3 regions of the Blautia acetigignens genome follow, and region 2 is predicted to be linked to each of the others. Evidence: riboswitches for the same ligand, from Rfam matches in the RefSeq annotation. Region 2 holds a riboswitch; each other region holds the start of a gene.

Region 1 (6,583 bases), on a different contig from region 2:
TCCTATTTTTGATAAATCTTTCCTATCCAAAAGTTTTCCATCAAAGTAAATCTTTCCTGCAGTTGGTTTCATCATACCAGTCAACATTTTCAATGTGGTAGATTTTCCCGCACCATTCGGTCCAAGCAGTCCATAAATCTGTTCCTTTTCTATATTAAGTGAAACATTATTTACCGCTTTCTGCTTTCTAAAATATTTACACAAATTTTGTGTCTGCAACATCATTTCCATCTTTACTATCCTTCCTTCCATATTTCATTTCTTACTGAAATATAACCTAACAGAAAAAAATAAAGATTTGATGAAGATTGCTAAATAATTCGTCTACTCTATTTTTATTCTCGTATGGAATAAACCATCAATTGAATATCATTATCAGAACTCGACTTTCCACTGAAATCAGCAAAGCTGTTACAAATACGAAGTCCTAATTTACCGAATATCTCCGTGATTTCATCCAAACTATATAACCTTATAGGATTTCCTTCTTTCATTTCAGGCTTATAAAGTGCTTCTCCATACATATAGTCTACCTGCCCATATATCAGCGTTTTTCTATCCTTCTCCCATTCAAAAGCAGATAATGTAAGTCCCTTTTCTCCTGCATCCCATAACTTGCAAACATCAAATTCTTTAGATAAGAGCTTAAGTGTATCAGTATTGGGAACGGTATCACCATTTTCCCAGCGTGATACTGCCTGCCTTGTAACCATAATTTTATCTGCCAGCTCGTCCTGTGACATTCCTCTTTCTGTTCTAAGTTTAAGAATTATCTTTTTTGTTTCCATAGTCGTCACCTCCGTTGTCTTTATCATATCGATAAATCCGCAGTCTGAAAAGCAACCTGTTGTTGCCATAAGCTATCTACATGATTTAGTTATCTCGCTTTGGTCATGACTCTTTTACAATAGGAATTTGTCTTACCAATCACAGAATCCAGCCATGTACAATACTGGTGCATCATTGGTTGGAAAAATATCCCCACAAAATGTTTATACTGGATTCGTTGATCTATAGCATACTTTTAATCTCCCTGATTACACTTTCCCCCGTCAATGGTTTTGCAATATGCTTATTTATTCCTGCCTTTTTGCTGCGCTCCACATCATCCTGAAAAGCATTTGCAGACATGGCTACAATAGGGATCAGTTTTGCATCAGGACGATCCATCGCCCGAATCTGTCTTGCTGCTTCCAGGCCATCCATAACCGGCATCATGATATCCATTAATATCAAATTATATTCTCCTGGCTTTGCCCGGGCAAAAATATCCACTGCCTCTTTTCCATTCCATGCACAGCGAACCAGCATGTTCTCATTTTCCAATATAAATTGTGCAATTTCCATATTCAATTCATTATCTTCAACAAGAAGTGCTCTTTTTCCTTTCAGTGAAACATTCTCAACGGATGATTCTGGCATTTTTGATTCTCTGTCTGAGGAAATCTGGAACGGCAATGTAATCACAAATGAAGTTCCTTCATCCACTTTACTGGTAAAACAAATCTGCCCTCCCATCAGTTTTACTAACTGGCTGACAATAGTCATTCCCAGACCAGTTCCCATATTTGCTTTCTGTTCCAGTCTGTTTTCCTGTGTAAAAGGTTCAAACAAATGCTCCTGAAACTCTTCACTCATCCCAATTCCATTATCTGTACAGGTAAATTCGAATACTGCGGTCCGGTCATCAGAACTGATTTCCTGGCAGCCAACAATAATCTTGCCACCCACATGATTATAATTTACTGCATTACTTCCTATATTCTGCAGGATCTGCTGAAGATGAAGAGGACTTCCAACCAATTGATTATGTATGATATTGACAGCTCCCAGGTTCAGTGAAATTCCCTTTTCATGTCCCTGCATCTCAACAATACCGGTCGATTCTCCCAGCACCTTGCGTAAATCGAAAGTTTTTTCTTCCAGCTGCAATGTTCCAGATTCCATTTTATTCATATCCAGGATATCATTCACAAGATTCAGAAGAAATCCAGATGCTGTCAGGACTTTATCTCTGCACTCCTGCTGTTTTTGCAGATCTTCCGGAAAATGGTTTGCAATCTGCGTAATTCCACGGATTCCATTGATTGGAGTCCGGATATCATGACTCATTCGTCTGAGAAAATCAGTTTTTGAAATATTCGCTTTTTCCGCTTCCTGGGCAATTCTTTTCAACTGTTCCTGATATTCGAACTCTTGCTTTTTTTCTTCCGTAATGTCACGTGCTACATAAAGCACCTCCGTAACAGTTCCGTTTGCATCACGCTGCTTCACAATGAATCGTCCCATATGCCAGTGCCCGTCTGCAGCAAGATATTCTCTCGCAATCGTCTCTTCCTGCTGCAGCCTGGCTGCCAGCGTTGTAACCTCAAAGAACTCCCGCATGGTTTTTTGATCCTCTCTGGAAACAACACTTTTCCGTGCGGTACGAAATGCTTCTGAAGCACATCCGTGACTGCCTGTCAACCGATGCATCACCTCGCCCCCGACAACTTCTTCAAAACTGTCTGTTCGTAGGTTCATAGAATAAATCGTCCAGTAAATCTTTGAAATTGCGGATATGACTGCATTGCTTTCCTGTGCTTCTTTCAGTGATTTTTTCAGAGTAACATTTTCAGAAATATCAAGGAATGTGGTTAGTATTGTTTTTTTCCCGTCTGATGTATAAAAAATTTCCGTCTTCGCAATCGCCGGTGTCAGATGTCCCTTTCCGTCAGGGATTACACATTCATAAGAAACAGCTCCGTCATGGTACCGCATATCCATCAGTTTCTCAATTACATTCTGATTTAAATAGGACACAGCCCCTATGAGCCTGCCCAGATTTTCCTGTGCTTCCCCAACTGTCTCCACTCCATAGATGCGCATAGCTTCTGCATTCATATGGACAAGCTCATGCTCTGGCAAGGTATAGGACAGCACTCCAACACTTATCGTATCCAGAAGTTCTTTATAATAAGAAATCTGGTTTTTGTTTTCATCCTTTAAATGCTGGTTCTGTTGCAGCAATCGGTTCTCCAGAAGTTTTTCTTTTTCAAAATGGACAATATCTCCTGCTTCCTGATGATAGCCCACAATCCTGATCATGTTGTCTGGAGATGGGACTCTCCTTCCTGTACAGCGTATATAAATGACTCCCTTTACAGGATGCATATAACGGTAAACAGCTTCTGATTCATGGCTTTTCAGTTCTTCCATGTAATCCCAGAAGCACTCCCTCTCCTGCGGATAAATATGTTCTGCCACATACTCCATACATTTTTCCGGAGACAAATCTTCTGTAATTCCAAACAGTTCATCTGTGATTTCATCTGTATACAGTCTTGTCTTTTTTCCTTCTTCAGACTCTACTTTCCAGAATCCAGAGTTTCCTGCCTGAAAATATGCCTGTATATCCTCATCGTTCAACTTTTTCATAAACATGTCCCTCTCGAATAATATCTTTAGATATACAAATTAAAAGCACTGCCAAACAGACAGCCCCACCTCATTTCATGCAACTGGCTGCCATTTTACAGGCCCTGTAGCTTTGCGTCCCAGACTTTCATCTGGTTTGCTGATTTCCTTATTATAGCTTTTAAAATTATGCAAAAAACTGATTTTATTATACCCCCCTTACTCCACTTTACACAAGGAAAACATCACCGCCTTAATGCCAAAAAAAGCCGGAAGCCACTTTGCTACCCGTGACCTCCGACTCGTTGTGCTTATTCTAATCAGTCCTTACATCCAAATCAGATCCTCAGCCTCATGGATATCCTTCACGCTTTTTTACCAGAGTATATAAGTTCCGGCTTCGTCATCATAATAGTACCAGCCATTTCCTCTTCCGATTGGCTCTCCATTTCCGTCTGACTGCTGATATGGGATATAGGTTCCGGTTTCCGGATCCCAGGAGTACAGATCATAAGGATCTTGTACATTTTCCTCTGCCTCAGAGGTCTGGACTGTTTCATTCCACTCTACGCCGGATTCATCGATCCAGGTGTCTACGCCATCAAAGGTATATACCGTATTGGTCCGGTCCATATATCTGCCATCAGCCAGTTTATAAACTGTTGTGGTATCACCCCTCAGATTTACAAGCATGGCAGTATCTGGTCCTGGGAAGTCGGTTTGTTCTGTCTGGGACTGATAATTACAATCAGATGACTGCCCGGCATCCGGCTGTCCATCCTGGTTGTCCTGACCGCTCGTCACATCTGTTTCTGTAGGTTCCATCGCTACAGCATCCTCACGATTCTCAGGAAGCTGTACCACATCTTTGATAGTTTCAATTGCCTCAATTTTTGAGCTGCCCCATGGATACCCTTTGCCAGTATAACCAGCTGACGAAAGCAGTTCTTCAGCATTCTCTCCAAGGAGTTCCTGGTATGCATCATATACATCTGCCATCTTCTGGGAAAATTCCGCCTGTTCGTCGTTTCCTTTATCCGACAGCCACCGGACAGTCTCACTTTTGATTTCTTCCTGACTAAGGCTGGTTTCGGTTCCCCAGTCCAGAAGATTGGCTGCCATTTTTACAGTTTTTAAGGAACTGCCTGCTGTTCCAGGCTGGACATCCGTGTTGATTTCATTCAGCATATTGTCCAGTTCTGTAACGGCAGAAGAGGTAGTTGTGGTATTTTGAGAGGTTTCATTCCCAGCTATAGAAGCCTCTGTGCTTTTCGCCTCCTGCTTTGCACTGCTGTTCATTGTCATGGTGCCTGTTACATCAGATCCGTTGCAGGCACTTGCTGTAATGGCCATGGCTGTTAAAATTAATAACAATACTGACTTTTTCATAATCTTGTCTCCTCATTTTTTGTTATTTCATAACTCCAAAATTCTTTTTCTGAAACACTTTGTTCCATATGTTCTTCTTTTGCCCATGCAGGGATGTGGAAATTTCCTGTTTCCGGTTCTCTGACGTGGAAATCAATCCTGTCAAACATTTCTTTCAACTCCTTTATTATCACTTTTGATGTTTTATTTTGTAAATCTGACTGATACATACTCTTTGCTCCAATCTACTAATTTGTTCATTTTAGAGTAAAACAAAAGACCCAGTAACTGCTTCCTATAAATCAGTACAGTTCTGCCTGGATCCGGATGGTATCCAGGGTATTATAGAGGAAATGGGGATTGACCTGGCTTTTCAGGTACAGCATGGACATCTTCTGTTCTGTAAGCTCTGCGCGGATAATGTCCGGGTTCTCCAGGGTCAGGTAAAAAGTCAGGGTCATCAGCGTGATCCCCATTCCGCTGATCAGCCAGGTGTGGTGCAGCCCTTGGAGCACACAGACCATCAATTCTACGATTAGGGCTCCCTAACTATGTCTTGGAATATTACTTTTTGGTCTCTTCTTTTGCTTCCAGAATTGCCTGTTTTTTAGAAAATCATCCTTGCAAAAAAATGCACCGACTCACATATTACAGCTCCGCCAGTATCTGGCTTCCTTTCTTTTTCAACCATCTATATAAAACCAGACATAAAAGGAAAGTAATTCCTGTGAATATTCCTGTATATCCTGCAAAGCCCATTTTCCACAGGTCGGTCATTAAATAACCGGCTGCAAACAAAAGCGTATATAAAAATCCTCCAAAAAGATTAACCGCAACACAGGCACTCTGTTTTATTGGTGCCAGTTCACTGGTCCAATTTAGATTTGGCATTTTGAGACCCAGGAAAAGTCCTGACAGTGCCATCAATAATAAAAATCCCAAACCCAGTACAAAGCTTAAAAGTAGTTGTTCCCATGGACAGATTCCTGTCACTGCCATGCAAATAACACAGAACAGCATAGGGATCCCTGTCAGCCCTGCATGCAGGAGCAGTTTAGCTCTTAGTACCTGCCAGGGTGTAATGGGAAGTGACTGAATCAGCCAGAGGTTTTTCCCCTCTAATGAAACAGATGGCGCTGACATATCATTCATGGATGCCAGGGCACAAAGGGCTGCACAAAGGATCAGCATAACCGAGCCCGGCCGATCCCAAAATACCTGGTTCAAGATCATACATAAACCTTTTCCCTTTACCAGAAATGCAATACCTGCAACAGGCAGAAGAATAATTCCAAGCCCACAGTTCAGCATATAATTGGGACTGGAGGTAAAATGAAGGACTTCCCTTCCAAGCAGTGCTGTCGGAATGCTTTTGCATTTTACTGTTTTTTCCCGGTAAACCTTATGCTCCGTTTTTCCTGTGGAGGTTGCAATTTTCAAAAAGCTTTTTGACATCATAAGCCACATAACAGCGAAAAAAACCAGAACTGCCGCCATCACCACAAACAATGCTCCCAAATCACCTGTACCAGACATTCCCAGTAAATATACCGGATATGCAAAAGATTTTACCTGCATTCCATATACCGCTGCATTTGCCAGCAGTTCGCTGATCAGCCTTTGTGCCTGGAAAGAGATAAAATAATATCCACCAAAGAAAGCCAGGGAAATAATCACAGTGATAAAGCTTTTATGTTTCAGCCTCAGGCTGATCTTTGCCACAATCCAGCCAAGGGCACAGGAAAGTGTCATTACAAATATGGAAATTAGTACCAGATATAAAATACCACCTGCCACTGCTTTTACAGAGAATTCCACA
Region 2 (6,583 bases):
GCTGGTGTTGAACACTTTGGACGTGGAATTGATAACGGTGTAGATTTGATATTGATAATCATAGATCCATCCTATGAATCCCTACAGCTTTCCAAAAAAATCGGGGAATTATCGGAAAGTATTCGAAAACCATTTTATTACGTTCTCAATAAAGTAACAAAAGAGAATCAGGAAATGATGTATGAATCTGTATGGAATTCAAGTCGAGTCGCTGTATCTCTTAGTGCGGATCCTAGTATTATGGGAGAGGGACTGATAGGAAAAGAACTATCAGAAAAACCAGATGCTATTGAAAACTTAACAGAATTTCTACTTTCTATTTAATGCGAAATGGAGGAAAAAAGAGAATGATCAGTGTTGAAATGGAAGATGTTCTGGCAGTATTACAATTATGCAAACCGTATATTATCGGTATTATTGCTGCACTTGTAATTGGAATCGTAATTATGATCGCATGCCGCAGAATGTCCAGGGGAAAAAGATTTCTGATAAGGGGAGAAGCTGCGATTGCAATGGCTCTTGCAGTCGTTGTCTGCGTGAATATGATCTGTTTTGGACCAATGGCTACGTTGATTGGACTGGCAAAGGGAAATGGAACTTTAAGCGATGAAACAAATGAAGAAGCTGCGGAAGTGGCAGAAAAAATTATGGAAGACGGAATTGTTCTTCTGAAGAATGAAAGCCTGCTTCCTTTAAATGAAACAAAAAAACTGAATATTTTTGGCTGGGAATCTATTAATCCGGCTTACGGAGGAGCTGGTTCCGGTGGTATTAATGATCTGTATGATATTGTCAGTCTGAATCAGGGACTTGAAAATGCCGGATTTTCTATTAACCAGGAACTGGTTGATTTTTATAACAATTATGGTGCAGATAATCCGGAAATGTCTATCCAGAAACAGAGCTGGACATTACCGGAGCCACCTGTAGATACTTACAGTGCTGAGCTTATTAAAAGCGCGAAAGAATATTCTGATGTGGCAGCTGTGGTTCTTTCCAGAAAAGCAGGTGAAGGTCATAATGATATTCCTATGGATGTAAGAAAAGCAGCATATGATAATAATTCAGATGAATATGATGATTTTCCTGAGGGAGAGCATTATTTACAGCTTTCACAAACTGAGAGAGATATGGTGGATATGGTTTGCTCAAACTTTGATAATGTGATTGTGATTTATAATGGAGCAAATCAGTTTGAACTTGGTTTCGCAGATGAATATCCTCAGATTAAATCTGTTGTATGGTGCCCCGGAACGGGAAATGTGGGATTTAATGCACTTGGTAAAGTATTTTCAGGTGAAGTCAATCCTTCCGGAAAAACACCGGATACATTTATTTATGATATGACAACTGCTCCGTGGTGGAATAATGCAGAAAAAACGGAGTATACAAATCTGGCAGATATGGCCGTTGAAGGAATGAACGCAGGAACTGCGCAGGTGTATGCTCCGGCATTTACCAATTATGTGGAAGGCATTTATGTAGGATACAAGTACTATGAAACAGCTGCACAGGAAGGTGCGATTGATTACGATAAGACTGTACAGTATCCATTTGGATATGGTCTGAGTTACACGGAATTTGAACAGAAAATGGGTGAACTGGAGGAAAAAGACGGACAGATTTCTGTAGATGTAGAAGTAACCAACACCGGAGATGTTGCCGGAAAAGATGTAGTAGAAGTGTATTATAAACCGCCATATACAAATGGCGGAATTGAGAAAGCATCTGCAAATCTGATCGAGTTTGCAAAAACAGATCTGCTTCAGCCGGGAGAATCTCAGATTGTTACAGCTACATTCAGTATAGAAGATATGGCCTCTTATGATGAGAATACTGCAAAAGCATATGTTCTTGAAAAAGGCGATTATATGATTTCTATCAACAGCGATTCACATACTGTGCTGGATCAGAAAACTTATACTGCAGATAAAGATGTAGTATATAAGGGAGAAAATAAAAGAGCATCAGATGATACTGCAGCAACAAATGTATTTGAAGATGCAAAAGGCGATGTGACATATTTATCACGAGCAGATCATTTTGCAAATTATGAAGAGGCTACAGCAGCACCGGCATCTGCAGAGCTGGGTGAGCCATATGTTTCTGAATATCATCTGAACAGCAACTTTGATAAGACTACATACCTCAATGATGAGGATGTAATGCCGACAACGGGAGCAGATAATGGACTTACATTAGCTGATATGCGTGATGCTGATTATGACGATCCTCGTTGGGAAAAACTTCTGGATCAGCTTACTGTTGACGAAATGACAAATATGATTGCAATGGCTGGTTATCAGACAGCAGCCATGGATTCTGTGGGAAAAGTGGCTACACTTGATTTCGATGGACCAGCAGCAATTAATAACAACTTTACAGGAGTTGGTTCTATTGGATTTCCAATTGAAGTTGTGGTTGCTTCCACATGGAATAAGGAACTTGCACAGGCCTGGGGTGAATACATGGGCAAGATCAGTCAGGAAATGGGTGCAGAGGGCTGGTATGCACCAGGTATGAATACTCATAGAACTGCATTTGGAGCAAGAAACTATGAATACTTTTCAGAAGATGGAGTTCTTGCAGGAAATATGGGAGCAAAAGCAGTAGAAGGAGCAAGAAAATATGGAGTTTATTCTTATATCAAACATTTTGCTCTGTATGAGGGAAATGCAAAGATGGTAAGTGTCTGGTCAAATGAGCAGGCAATCCGGGAAATCTATCTGAAACCATTTGAAATTTCTGTAAAACAGGGTGGCGCAAATGCGGTTATGGTTTCCTGGAGCTTCCTTGGAGATAAATGGACTGGAGAAAGCAGTAACCTTATGAATACAGTTCTCAGAGATGAATGGGGATTCAGGGGAATGGCGCTTACAGACTTCTTCCGAAACAATGGTCATGGATTTATGAATGCAGATGCAGCTTTGGCGAATGGAGTAGATGCAATGTTGTCCACATTCAACGGAGAAGAGAACAATGTAGCCAATCCGGAGCATCCAACATCTGTACTTCAGATGAGGAATGCCTGCAAAAATGTCATGTATACAGTTGTAAGCAGCTGGGCTTATGATGGAGAACATGAAGAAACAGGTATGGAAAACTGGAAAAAAGCAGGAATTGGTATCGACATTGTAATAGCACTTTTCATGGCAGGAATGGAAGTACTGGTAATCAGAGGATATAAGAAAAGAAAGAATGCTGAATAAGGATGAAAGTGGGATGGAATCAAAGCTTCGGTTACCTATACAGGTGACAGAGACGGAGCTGAGGTTGTTCAGACGTATGTAAGAAAAGTAGAAGAACAGTTCGAGTATATGTATCGGCTGTTCTTTTTTTATTTTCGAACGTTAAAACGGTAATGTTTATCTTGTGTATAGTAGAACATTAGAGTATAATAAAACCAGTTTTTTGCATAAGTTTAAAAGCCATAATAAGGAAATCGGCAAACCAGATGAAAATCTGGGACGCAAAGCTACAGGGCCTGTAAAATGGCAGCCAGTTGCATGAAATGAGATGCACTGTCTGTTTGACAGTGCTTTTTTTGCGGAATGACTTATCAACAGAAGATGAAAGGAAAATTATGAAATTGAAAAAAATATTTGGTGTATCTGTTGTAACTGTGCTGTTATGTCTTACGGGCTGTACGAATAAAAAAGCTTATTTATGAAGAACGGCTGAATCAGATGGATGAAGTGACCCATCAGATGTTTTTAAATCTGGAAGATGTTATGGGCACAAAATGGGATTATGTCCAGGTACAATTCATGTGCTTTATCATTCTGTTTGCAGTTGTTGCGGCAGTTTGTGTAATTACAGCTATCGTAACAGTGCTTAGAAAAAAACAGAGTGAAGCAATTGAAGTTGAAAGAGAAAATAACACAAAACTGGAAACAATCAATAAGACGATTCCAATCATTGCCATGACTGCCAATGCATTTTCGGAGGATATCCAGTATTCCTTTGCGGCTGGTATGAACGTACATATTTCAAAACCGGTTGAGATGAAGGTACTGGAAAAGACAATCAGAAGCATAAAATTCGTGGGGGTATCGAACCGCAGGTCACTGAACAGTGACAAATGAAAAGTAACCAGACATAAAAAAATCGAAAAGGATAGTTAGGAATAGATAGAAAATGAAAGGAAAAAGAGTGATTGCAGGCATTCTGCTTGCGGGAATTTTAGCAGTCACCCTGGCAGGGTGTAAAAACACAGATAACACGAAAGAAGAAAACGAAAAGCCTATTATTACCCTCGGCAGCGACAACTATCCACCATATAATTATCTGAATGAGGATGGTGTACCGACGGGAATTGATGTAGAACTGGCTACAGAAGCTTTCAAAAGAATGGGATATCAGGTGGAGGTTGTCCAGATCAACTGGGAGAAGAAAAAAGAAATGGTGGAAAGCGGAGAGATTGACTGTATCATGGGCTGCTTTTCCATGGAAGGGCGTCTTGATGATTACCGCTGGGCGGGACCATATATAGCAAGCCGTCAGGTGGTTGCGGTAAATGAGAATAGTGATATCTATACACTGAGTGACCTGGAGGGAAAGAACCTGGCTGTTCAGTCCACAACCAAACCGGAAGGCATCTTTCTGAACCGGACGGATGAGAGAATCCCAAAGCTGGGCAATCTGATCAGCCTGGGACACAGGGAGCTGATCTATACGTTTCTGGGAAAAGGATATGTAGATGCAGTCGCCGCACATGAGGAATCTATTGTTCAGTATATGAAAGATTATGATGCAAGCTTCCGTATTCTGGAAGAGCCTTTGATGATCACTGGAATAGGTGTTGCTTTTGCAAAAGATGATGACAGAGGAATCTGTGAACAGATGAGCCAGACACTGGAAGAAATGCGTCAGGATGGCACATCCTTGAAAATTATTGAAAAATATCTGGATGATCCCCAGAAGTATCTGGAGGTGGATGATCTTGGATATTAAGAAAAAAGAAAAACGAATCCAGCTGCTCGGCGGTCTGATTGGAATCTGTGTGGCTGTAGCCTCTCTGTTTTATTTCTTTCACGCAGAAAAAGAGGAAGCAGAGAAAAGAATGGTGGAGATTGTAAACTATGTGAAAGTGCAGTGCTCCACCTACACCCATTATAATGAATCTTCAGAATCCAAAAGTCTTCTCCGTGCCATTGAAAGTGCCAGACAGATGAGTACAAATATCGACATGGAAACAGAAAATGATGGTCAGCTAAGTCAGGAGTTCCTGAAAGAAAATCTGCAGACTCTCTGGGTGGATGGTATCATTGTACTGGATACAGAGGGAAAGATAGACTGTGAATACAGCACGGATGAATCTCTGGCCAATGAAATTACGGCATATCTGCAAAAAGATATTATTATGGATTTTGCCGGATATGAAGAAAGATCTTATTCAGAACGGTTTGCCAGGGAAGACGGATCCTATATTGATGTTGCAGCCTGTGCCAGAAAAGATGCACCGGGTATTGTGGCAATCTACTATTACACACCTCCTGAATTTGCCAGAAATTATACACTGACGATACAGGGACTTTTAAATGGTTATAGTATCCAGAAAGATGGAACGATTATTGTTGCAGACGAGGGGATCGTTGTTGCCAGCAATGATGAGAGCTTGCTGGGGCAGAATACGGCTGACAACGAAGTTGTTCAGGCAATGAAGAGGCATACAGATAGTCAACACATTTACCATTTGAAAAATGAAGGAATCGGATGTTACGGAATCATGCTTAAGCAGAGAGATTATTATATCTATGCGTATCTTCCGGATACAGAAGTGTTCCATAATCTTCCATTAAGTGTGATAAGCGTTATTTTTCTTTATTTTCTGATGTTTAGTATATTCTGGTTCTGGACATACAGAACCAATCTGGCACACCGGAAACAGGAACAGGAAAAAGATGAAAAATATAAAGCAGAACTTCTGATAGCAGCAAAAAAGGCAGAAGCAGCCAATGAGACAAAAACAGAGCTTCTACAGCGAATGAGTCATGATATCCGGACTCCAATCAATGGAATCTGTGGCATGGTAAATATGGCAGATCATTATGCAGATGATATAGAAAAGCAGACAGAATACAGAACAAAGGTGAAAGAGGCATCCAATCTGCTGCTGGAACTGGTAAATGATGTTCTGGACATGAGTAAGCTTGAGTCAGGTGAAATCGTTCTGGAAAAGATTCCATTTAATCTGAACAAAATTTTCATGGAAGTATTTGTTGTGATCGAGCAGATGGCAGCAGAACAGAATATCCGGATCAAATGGGAGAAGAAAGAAATCACGCACTGTGCTCTTATTGGAAGTCCGGGATATGTGAAACGTGTGATGATGAATATTCTGTCCAATGCGGTGAAATATAACAGAGAAAACGGACATATCTATATCAGCTGCATTGAAATTCCATCCGAACAGCCAGAAATGACGACAATGGAATTTGTCTGCCAGGATACAGGAATCGGAATGACTGAGGAGTTCCAGAAATGTGTGTTTGAACCATTTGCACAGGAACATACGGGAAGCCGCACAAAGTTTGCCGGAACCGGACTGGGAATGGCCATTTCAAGGAAGCTGGTCGAGAAA
Region 3 (6,583 bases), on a different contig from region 2:
TCGCATCGGGATTCCGCCCATGCTGAGCACGGTCTTTTTTCCGGAACTGCTCACTGCCTTTCGCCGGGAGCATCCGGAAATTGCTGTCGTTCTGGAAGAATACGGCTCTGTCCGCGCCTGCAATCTGGTTCAGGATGACACCCTGGATCTGGCTCTGGTTAATATGGAGCAGTATAATATTGATAAATTCCATAATGCGGTTCTGGCAAATGACCAGGTTGTTTTTTGTGTGAGTAAAGACCACCGACTGGCGGACAAAAAATCGGTTACTACCAAAGAAATGTCAAAAGAAGATATGGTTTTCTTCAACGCTGATTCCGTGCAGAACCAGCTGTTAAAAACACGGTTCGAAATGGACGGCTACACGCCTAATATCGTCATGCGCAGCAGCCAGATCTACACGACCCTGCAGTTTGTAAAAACCGGAAAATACGGCTGCTTCCTTTATACCAGCATGACTGACAAATTTGCCAGCTCCGGGATCGTCGGCATTCCCCTTAATCCGCCTGTTCGCGTAAAAATTGGAATGGTCTGGAAAAAGGGAAAATACATCAGCGGAGATATGCAGAAATTCCTGAACTTTACCAGGATGTACTACAGGGAACATCCGCTGACGCAGAAGAGTTCTGCGCCGTAAAGTTAATCATCAGAATACAAAAAGATACTACTTACCAGTAATATACTCATAAGTAGTATCTTTCCAATTTTACTAAATAAAGTACTCAATAACCTCTTCCACCGGCACTCTGGTTTTCTCATTATAAACCAGCACAGCCTCCCGGGCATTTACTTTTCCAAGGGCATACAGGACGTCTTCTTCACGGTTGAAATACCGGAAAGGCACTTCCCGGTTGTATGCTCTTGGATGTTCCAGATCAATGAGGATATCTTTTTCCTCGTAAGGCTCATCCCAATAATAAGGATCAAACAGCAAAATACTGCCGTCCTTCACTCCGGTAAGGAGCACATAATGGGGTTCATCCAGAAACAGTCTTACCACGGCTGCCCCGCCATGACTCAGTGCCTGGTTAATCCTACTCCCCGGACCTATGTACACCTCAGATCCCGACAAATATTCACTGCTTACCGTCATCATCCCAAGGTTCCCAAACTCATTCAGCCAATTGGAAAGAAACATCATGGCCGCCCTGGATGTACCTCTTTTTCCCGGAATGCCTTCTTTGCTGTAGCAGTCCAGACAGTAAAGCATGGTATTTCGGATCACCTCCGGCGGGATCTCATCCCTGTCAAACAGATAAATAATCGCATTCAACATGGATGTGGGTCCGCAGTCATATTCTGAAATCTGATAATGCAATGGATTTTTCACGATTTATGCCCCCTCTTTTGTACAACTCCTCAAATAATATGTCATTATAAAAATGCTACTTACAAGCATGATACTTATAAGCAGCATATTATATGGTTCCTGTTTTTTCAATAAGAAATTATATTGTATTTCCCTTCCGTCACAAACAGCTTATTTCACTGGAATCTTAAACACAATTTTCTTCGCAGGTGCCGGCTCGTCTGCTGCAACTCCTGGCATGTGTCCGTCATCCGGTGCATAGAAGCCGAACATTCCCGGCTCCAGTACCGTATACCCCTGCCATGGACCAGCCACATAAAGAATAGAATCACTCTCCGGTGTCATGTCATTCTCCACTGTAAGATTCCGCAAAGAAGCCCAGTAGATTTTCTCTTTTCCCTCTATTAGATACTGTAAATCACAATATTTCTTGTGGGATTCCATCTGTGAGCCCTCTAACGGTCTTGTAGTATAACTCTGCACAGAGGCAAACACACCATTTTCCAGATCATATCTGCCCGCCGGAAGATTTTCCTTCTTCTGCTTCTCAATAAATGCCAGAACCATGTCTGCATACTCCTGCAAATCTCCATAAAGATGCAGCTTGTCCGCATAATCTGTAATCATAAAAACTTCCCCCTCCATTTTTTACTTGACTGCTTCATCATCGCAGTCCTCTGTTTTTCAGGTAATTTGATTATATTAGTTTAAATGGATTCGCGCCATTACATTTTGCCTGACTTCTGATTTTCTTTTCGAGAAAATACGTCTCTACAGCCACCGTCTCAGCACATCCCTGAGCCGTGTCATGTCCAGTGGTTTGGAGATGTGTTCGTTCATTCCTGCATTTTTGGCAAGCAAAATGTCTTCTGCAAAGGCATTGGCAGTCATGGCTACAATGGGGATAGTTTTTCCGTCCTGTTTGTGGAGCGAACGGATTGCTGCCGCCTGCCTGTTCTCCCCTTCAGTCCATGCCAGCGGAGAAATTGCTATGGATTTAAACTGCTTCTCATTCATTGTGCAGTACTCGAACCGGAAAATATCCTCCGGCTTTTTCAGCCTGCTCCTGATATTTTCCGGGGAAAAGGCCTCTTCCAGGGTAAGCTCACTGGAAACCGTCTTAAACTTAGACGCCATAGCTGCCACAATTTGATCCCCTGGCTGATAAGCTTAAGATTCTCCTGCATCTGCATTTCGCCTTTACCGCTGATATATCGAAACCGATCATTTTCAATATAAGCACAGTTTTTTCCATAAACCACATTTTTCAGTGATCCAGAGGTTCTGTTCATAAATTCCTCATAGCTGTACCCAAGATTATGCAGGAAAAATTCACTGATATAAGCAATCGTCAAATTTTCATCATAATATCCTGCAATAAAACCAACGGCGTGATTGTGGTAAATTGTTGATTGTATTGCAGAATAAGCTTCCTCACTAAGCTACAGTTCCTCAACGGAATACAAAAGTTCCTCTTTATATAACTGTTTCTTCATTTTCACTCTACTCCATCTATATAAAAAAACACATACTGCAGCATTCGCCATAGTATGTGTTCCTATCCCGATTATTCTGCAGCTGGCTGCCATTTTACAGGCCCTATAGTTTTGCGTCACAGCCTTTCGACTGCTTTGCCCATTTATAAATTTGTTTAGAACATTGTATACAATCTCTCTCTGAATTGCAATTGTTTTTCAACAGGTTTCCTAATTTATTTTTATCCGTTTTGCCATTTCCTCACGAAAGAAAAACCTTGTAATTTGTTTCTAAATATAGTACAATTGTACCTACAGATTTGTCCTGTTAGTTTAACGGATAAAACAAGCGCCTCCTAAGCGCTAGCTGTGGGTTCGATTCCCGCACGGGACGCTTATCTAGGAAAGCGGGTGAAACTCCAACGGAGGTGTTGGAATTTCACTCGCTTTTTGTTTTTCCCAGACTGACAGCTCAAAATTTATATCTGCATCGGAGGCATTATATGCTGACAATCATATACGGAGACGAACCGCAAAGTATTTACAATACGAATGTTTATTTTAAAAATACTTATGATCCGGAATGGTTTGAAACAGAACTTGCCAGAAAAATGGTTGAAGATATTGATCACTCAAATATTTTAAGCAGTGAATGTATTAGCAGTCCTGTTCTGGGACAAATCCCACCAGAAAGATTATCTGGCGGAGTCAAGACTTTGTTATTGATTCTAAATGAGCCAGACAAAATTTTTAATGCATCTGCATGTGGTGATAATTGCGCAAAATGGCTGTTAGAAATTGGAAAGATCAAGGACATAACAATTAATCTCAGGCATATGATGGACTTTGGAAAAAATACTGCCTTTGAAATAAAAGTAAAAAACGGAGGCGAACTTGTCCATTCCATGCGTGAACTGCTTCCAATAGCCAGTAAATATCTAAATGAAATGAAACCGGAGTGATAAGCATGAAAGGTTCTCATAGAATAATTGTTGAATCACGAAAAGTAAAATATGATTTTATTATAAAACGAAATATCACAATTCTTACAGGAGACAGTGGTTCAGGAAAAACCGTATTAATTGATCTCATTCATGATTACAGAAGATACGGTGCTGACAGCGGAGTACAACTCTCTTGTGACCGTGCATGCCGTACAATTGATAGTGAAGACTGGGAAAGAGAATTAAAAGAAATTTCAGATAGCATCATATTTATTGATGAGGGAAATCGTTTTCTAAAGTCAAAAAAATTTGCAGAACTGGTACAAGGTTCTGATAACTATTTCGTAATTGCAACCCGCGAAAAGCTTCCAACGCTTCCCTACAGCATTAATGAAATATACGGTTTTCGTGAATCCGGCAAATTCCATAATACCAGACAGACTTATAACGAACTGTATCATTTATACGGTGAAATTTCCGCAGAAACTACCATAGTTCCGCAAATGATAATTACAGAAGATTCCAATTCCGGTTACCAATTTTTTTCTGAATTAGCAAAAGCTCAAAAGATTACTTGTATTTCAGCAGATGGAAAATCAAATATCATTCAAAAGCTGGAAGAAAATCGAGATATAAAAGGAACAAAACTTATTATAGCTGATGGAGCTGCTTTTGGTTCTGAAATGCGTGAGCTAAATGTATATTTAAATAACATCGAAAATGCGGCGCTATATGCGCCGGAATCTTTTGAATGGCTGTTGCTCTCATGCAATATTATACCAAATATAAATGTGCAAAATATTTTGCAAAAACCGGAAGACTATATAGAAAGCAAGGACTTTGTCAGCTGGGAAAGATTTTTTACTGCACTGCTGATAGATAAAACCAAAACTTCTTCTGTATGGTCTTACACCAAAAAGAAACTCTCAAAAGCATATTTGTCTTCTAAAGTTATAAATTCAGTAAAGAAATTTATGAAATTGATTAAATGGGTATAATCGCCGGGCCACTCGCTTCAAGGTGGCTCGGCGATTATCTATAAGTCTGCTTAACTTACTTCTCTTTCATCTTAAACGCAGCCTTTCCATTTTGTTTCACGTTATACAACGCGGAATCGGCGTTTCGGCACAGGGAGATGAAATCTTCGCCCTGATCTGGGAAAGCGGCTCCGCCGGCGCTGGCTGACAGCTGCACCTGTTCGCCGGTTGGAAGCGTCAAGTGAGAAATCATCCTCTGGAAATCTGCCATATAGTTCTGCACTTCTTCCACCGTCAGGTTCTTTAAATAAACTACAAACTCGTCACCGCCATATCGGCCGATAATACTTTCCGCAGGGAAACACTTCTTCATGGTTTCTGCAAAATGCTTCAGGCAGAAGTCTCCATTATTATGTCCATATGTATCGTTATAGCTTTTGAAATTATCCACATCAATAAAAATGAAAACCCCCGGCGTCTTTTTATACATTTCATCTTCCACAGACTTCTGAAATGCCCGGCGGTTAAGGATTCCGGTAAGAAAATCTATAGCGGACAGTCCCATATAAAGCTGTTTATCCTTTTTTTCCAGCTTCCCGATGCATTGACATCACCGCTGCTGATACAGGTAACATAATTCTGTGAATTCGCATTTAACAGCTGAACACTGATTTTTCCCTGAAGCAGTTCATAAACTCCCAGCTGTCTGAGGTTCTCTATCATAATAGACACATACAGACTGTGAATCTGCGAGGAATCCTTCACCGGGACAAAAACTGTCATAATCATATTTCCAGTCTGGCTGGACTGATAGGGATCTGAATTAAAGGATTGCTCTGATTCCAGTGCCTGCTGATTCAGATTCTTCTGCAGACGCTCCAGAATTTTTTCCGGTGTCTCCCCTTCCATGGACTGAATCATTTTCACATCTTCCTGTACATAATTTTGCAGGTATTCCATGGAATCATTCATTTTTTCCGCATACAGGCTTGTGATCAGTTCCAGATGTTCGGTATTATACTTCCGGGCAATTCTGCTGAGATGGAAGTACGCGGCCACAATAATGGCCAGACAGACGGCCAGATATAAAATAAACAGTAATTTTTTTCTCGCTGTCCGGGTTGGAAATACAGGTATAATCCACCACTGCTGATTCTTCTTCCGCCTGAGCCTGATCTGTTCCTGAATTTATCCCCAAGTTCTGGGAACAGCCTCCCAGCAGAAACGCGGCAGATCCCAATACAGCAGCCAGGCCTAGCTTTATTTGTTGTCCTTTAAAAGGTGATTTACTTTCAAACATTTGTACTTTCATAAAATCTCCAGATAGTTTACTGCTCTTTTTTACAATTATATACCCCGCCCAAATCCGCTGTCAATCTAAAACAAAGCCGACAGAGTTTTTTGTTCCCTGTCGGCTTCTGCTGAAAATCTTAATTATTTTTCTTTCCCATGCGGTGTTCTTACTTAAAAATGCAGCTGTCCCTGCAGCCAGATCAATCCCTTGAAACGCCGGCCAACTTCCGGTTCTCCAAGAAGATCGGCTTTGTTTATGCAGACATCAAACTGAATATCATTGCACTCAATTGTCATCTGGCATAATTCTTCGCCTGTGAGAATATTTTTGAATGTGACATATTCCAGGATTTCTCCCATAATACTGTACTGGTCACACTCGATTCCATGAGGCATAAAATAAGAATCTACAATGGTAAATACATCATCTGTCACAATACGCTCGGAAATCATGGAATACGTGTCCATATCTTCCATGGTAAGGTCTTCCATGGCCTCCTCATCACCGTTTCTGGCTGCTGCGATCAGGTTATTGCGGTTCTTTGTCAGCTCCCGCTCTACTTTCACAGCTTCCTTATCCTTCTG

Evidence for each region. Region 2 has a riboswitch for cyclic di-GMP ahead of OCV70_RS20065 (response regulator). Riboswitches for the same ligand answer to the same signal wherever they lie in the genome.
Region 1: it holds a riboswitch for cyclic di-GMP, as region 2 does, so the genes downstream of both, OCV70_RS14500 (ATP-binding protein) here and OCV70_RS20065 (response regulator) in region 2, are expected to answer to the same signal.
Region 3: it holds a riboswitch for cyclic di-GMP, as region 2 does, so the genes downstream of both, OCV70_RS12010 (response regulator) here and OCV70_RS20065 (response regulator) in region 2, are expected to answer to the same signal.

The regions. Positions count from the first base shown of each region.
Region 1 is NZ_JAOQJM010000014.1:5,658-12,240, forward strand. Features, by position in the region: gene OCV70_RS14490 (lantibiotic protection ABC transporter ATP-binding protein) at 1-231, opposite strand, end outside; gene OCV70_RS14495 (helix-turn-helix transcriptional regulator) at 336-788, opposite strand; gene OCV70_RS14500 (ATP-binding protein) at 1,012-3,417, opposite strand; cyclic di-GMP riboswitch class I at 3,493-3,568, opposite strand; gene OCV70_RS14505 (hypothetical protein) at 3,772-4,785, opposite strand; gene OCV70_RS14510 (hypothetical protein) at 4,782-4,994, opposite strand; gene OCV70_RS14515 (sensor histidine kinase) at 5,067-5,288, opposite strand; gene OCV70_RS14520 (hypothetical protein) at 5,413-6,583, opposite strand, start outside.
Region 2 is NZ_JAOQJM010000002.1:202,977-209,559, reverse strand. Features, by position in the region: gene OCV70_RS03805 (ATP-binding protein) at 1-324, shown strand, start outside; gene OCV70_RS03800 (glycoside hydrolase family 3 N-terminal domain-containing protein) at 348-3,209, shown strand; cyclic di-GMP riboswitch class I at 3,435-3,510, shown strand; gene OCV70_RS20065 (response regulator) at 3,687-4,085, shown strand; gene OCV70_RS03790 (substrate-binding periplasmic protein) at 4,138-4,953, shown strand; gene OCV70_RS03785 (ATP-binding protein) at 4,937-6,583, shown strand, end outside.
Region 3 is NZ_JAOQJM010000009.1:90,955-97,537, forward strand. Features, by position in the region: gene OCV70_RS11995 (LysR family transcriptional regulator) at 1-637, shown strand, start outside; gene OCV70_RS12000 (hypothetical protein) at 710-1,330, opposite strand; gene OCV70_RS12005 (NanQ anomerase/TabA/YiaL family protein) at 1,481-1,936, opposite strand; gene OCV70_RS12010 (response regulator) at 2,081-2,455, opposite strand; cyclic di-GMP riboswitch class I at 2,880-2,955, opposite strand; tRNA gene OCV70_RS12015 (tRNA-Arg) at 3,107-3,178, shown strand; gene OCV70_RS12020 (DUF4869 domain-containing protein) at 3,288-3,746, shown strand; gene OCV70_RS12025 (P-loop NTPase family protein) at 3,752-4,726, shown strand; gene OCV70_RS12030 (GGDEF domain-containing protein) at 4,782-5,270, opposite strand; gene OCV70_RS12035 (hypothetical protein) at 5,252-5,677, opposite strand; gene OCV70_RS12040 (hypothetical protein) at 5,721-6,017, opposite strand; gene OCV70_RS12045 (DUF3881 family protein) at 6,170-6,583, opposite strand, start outside.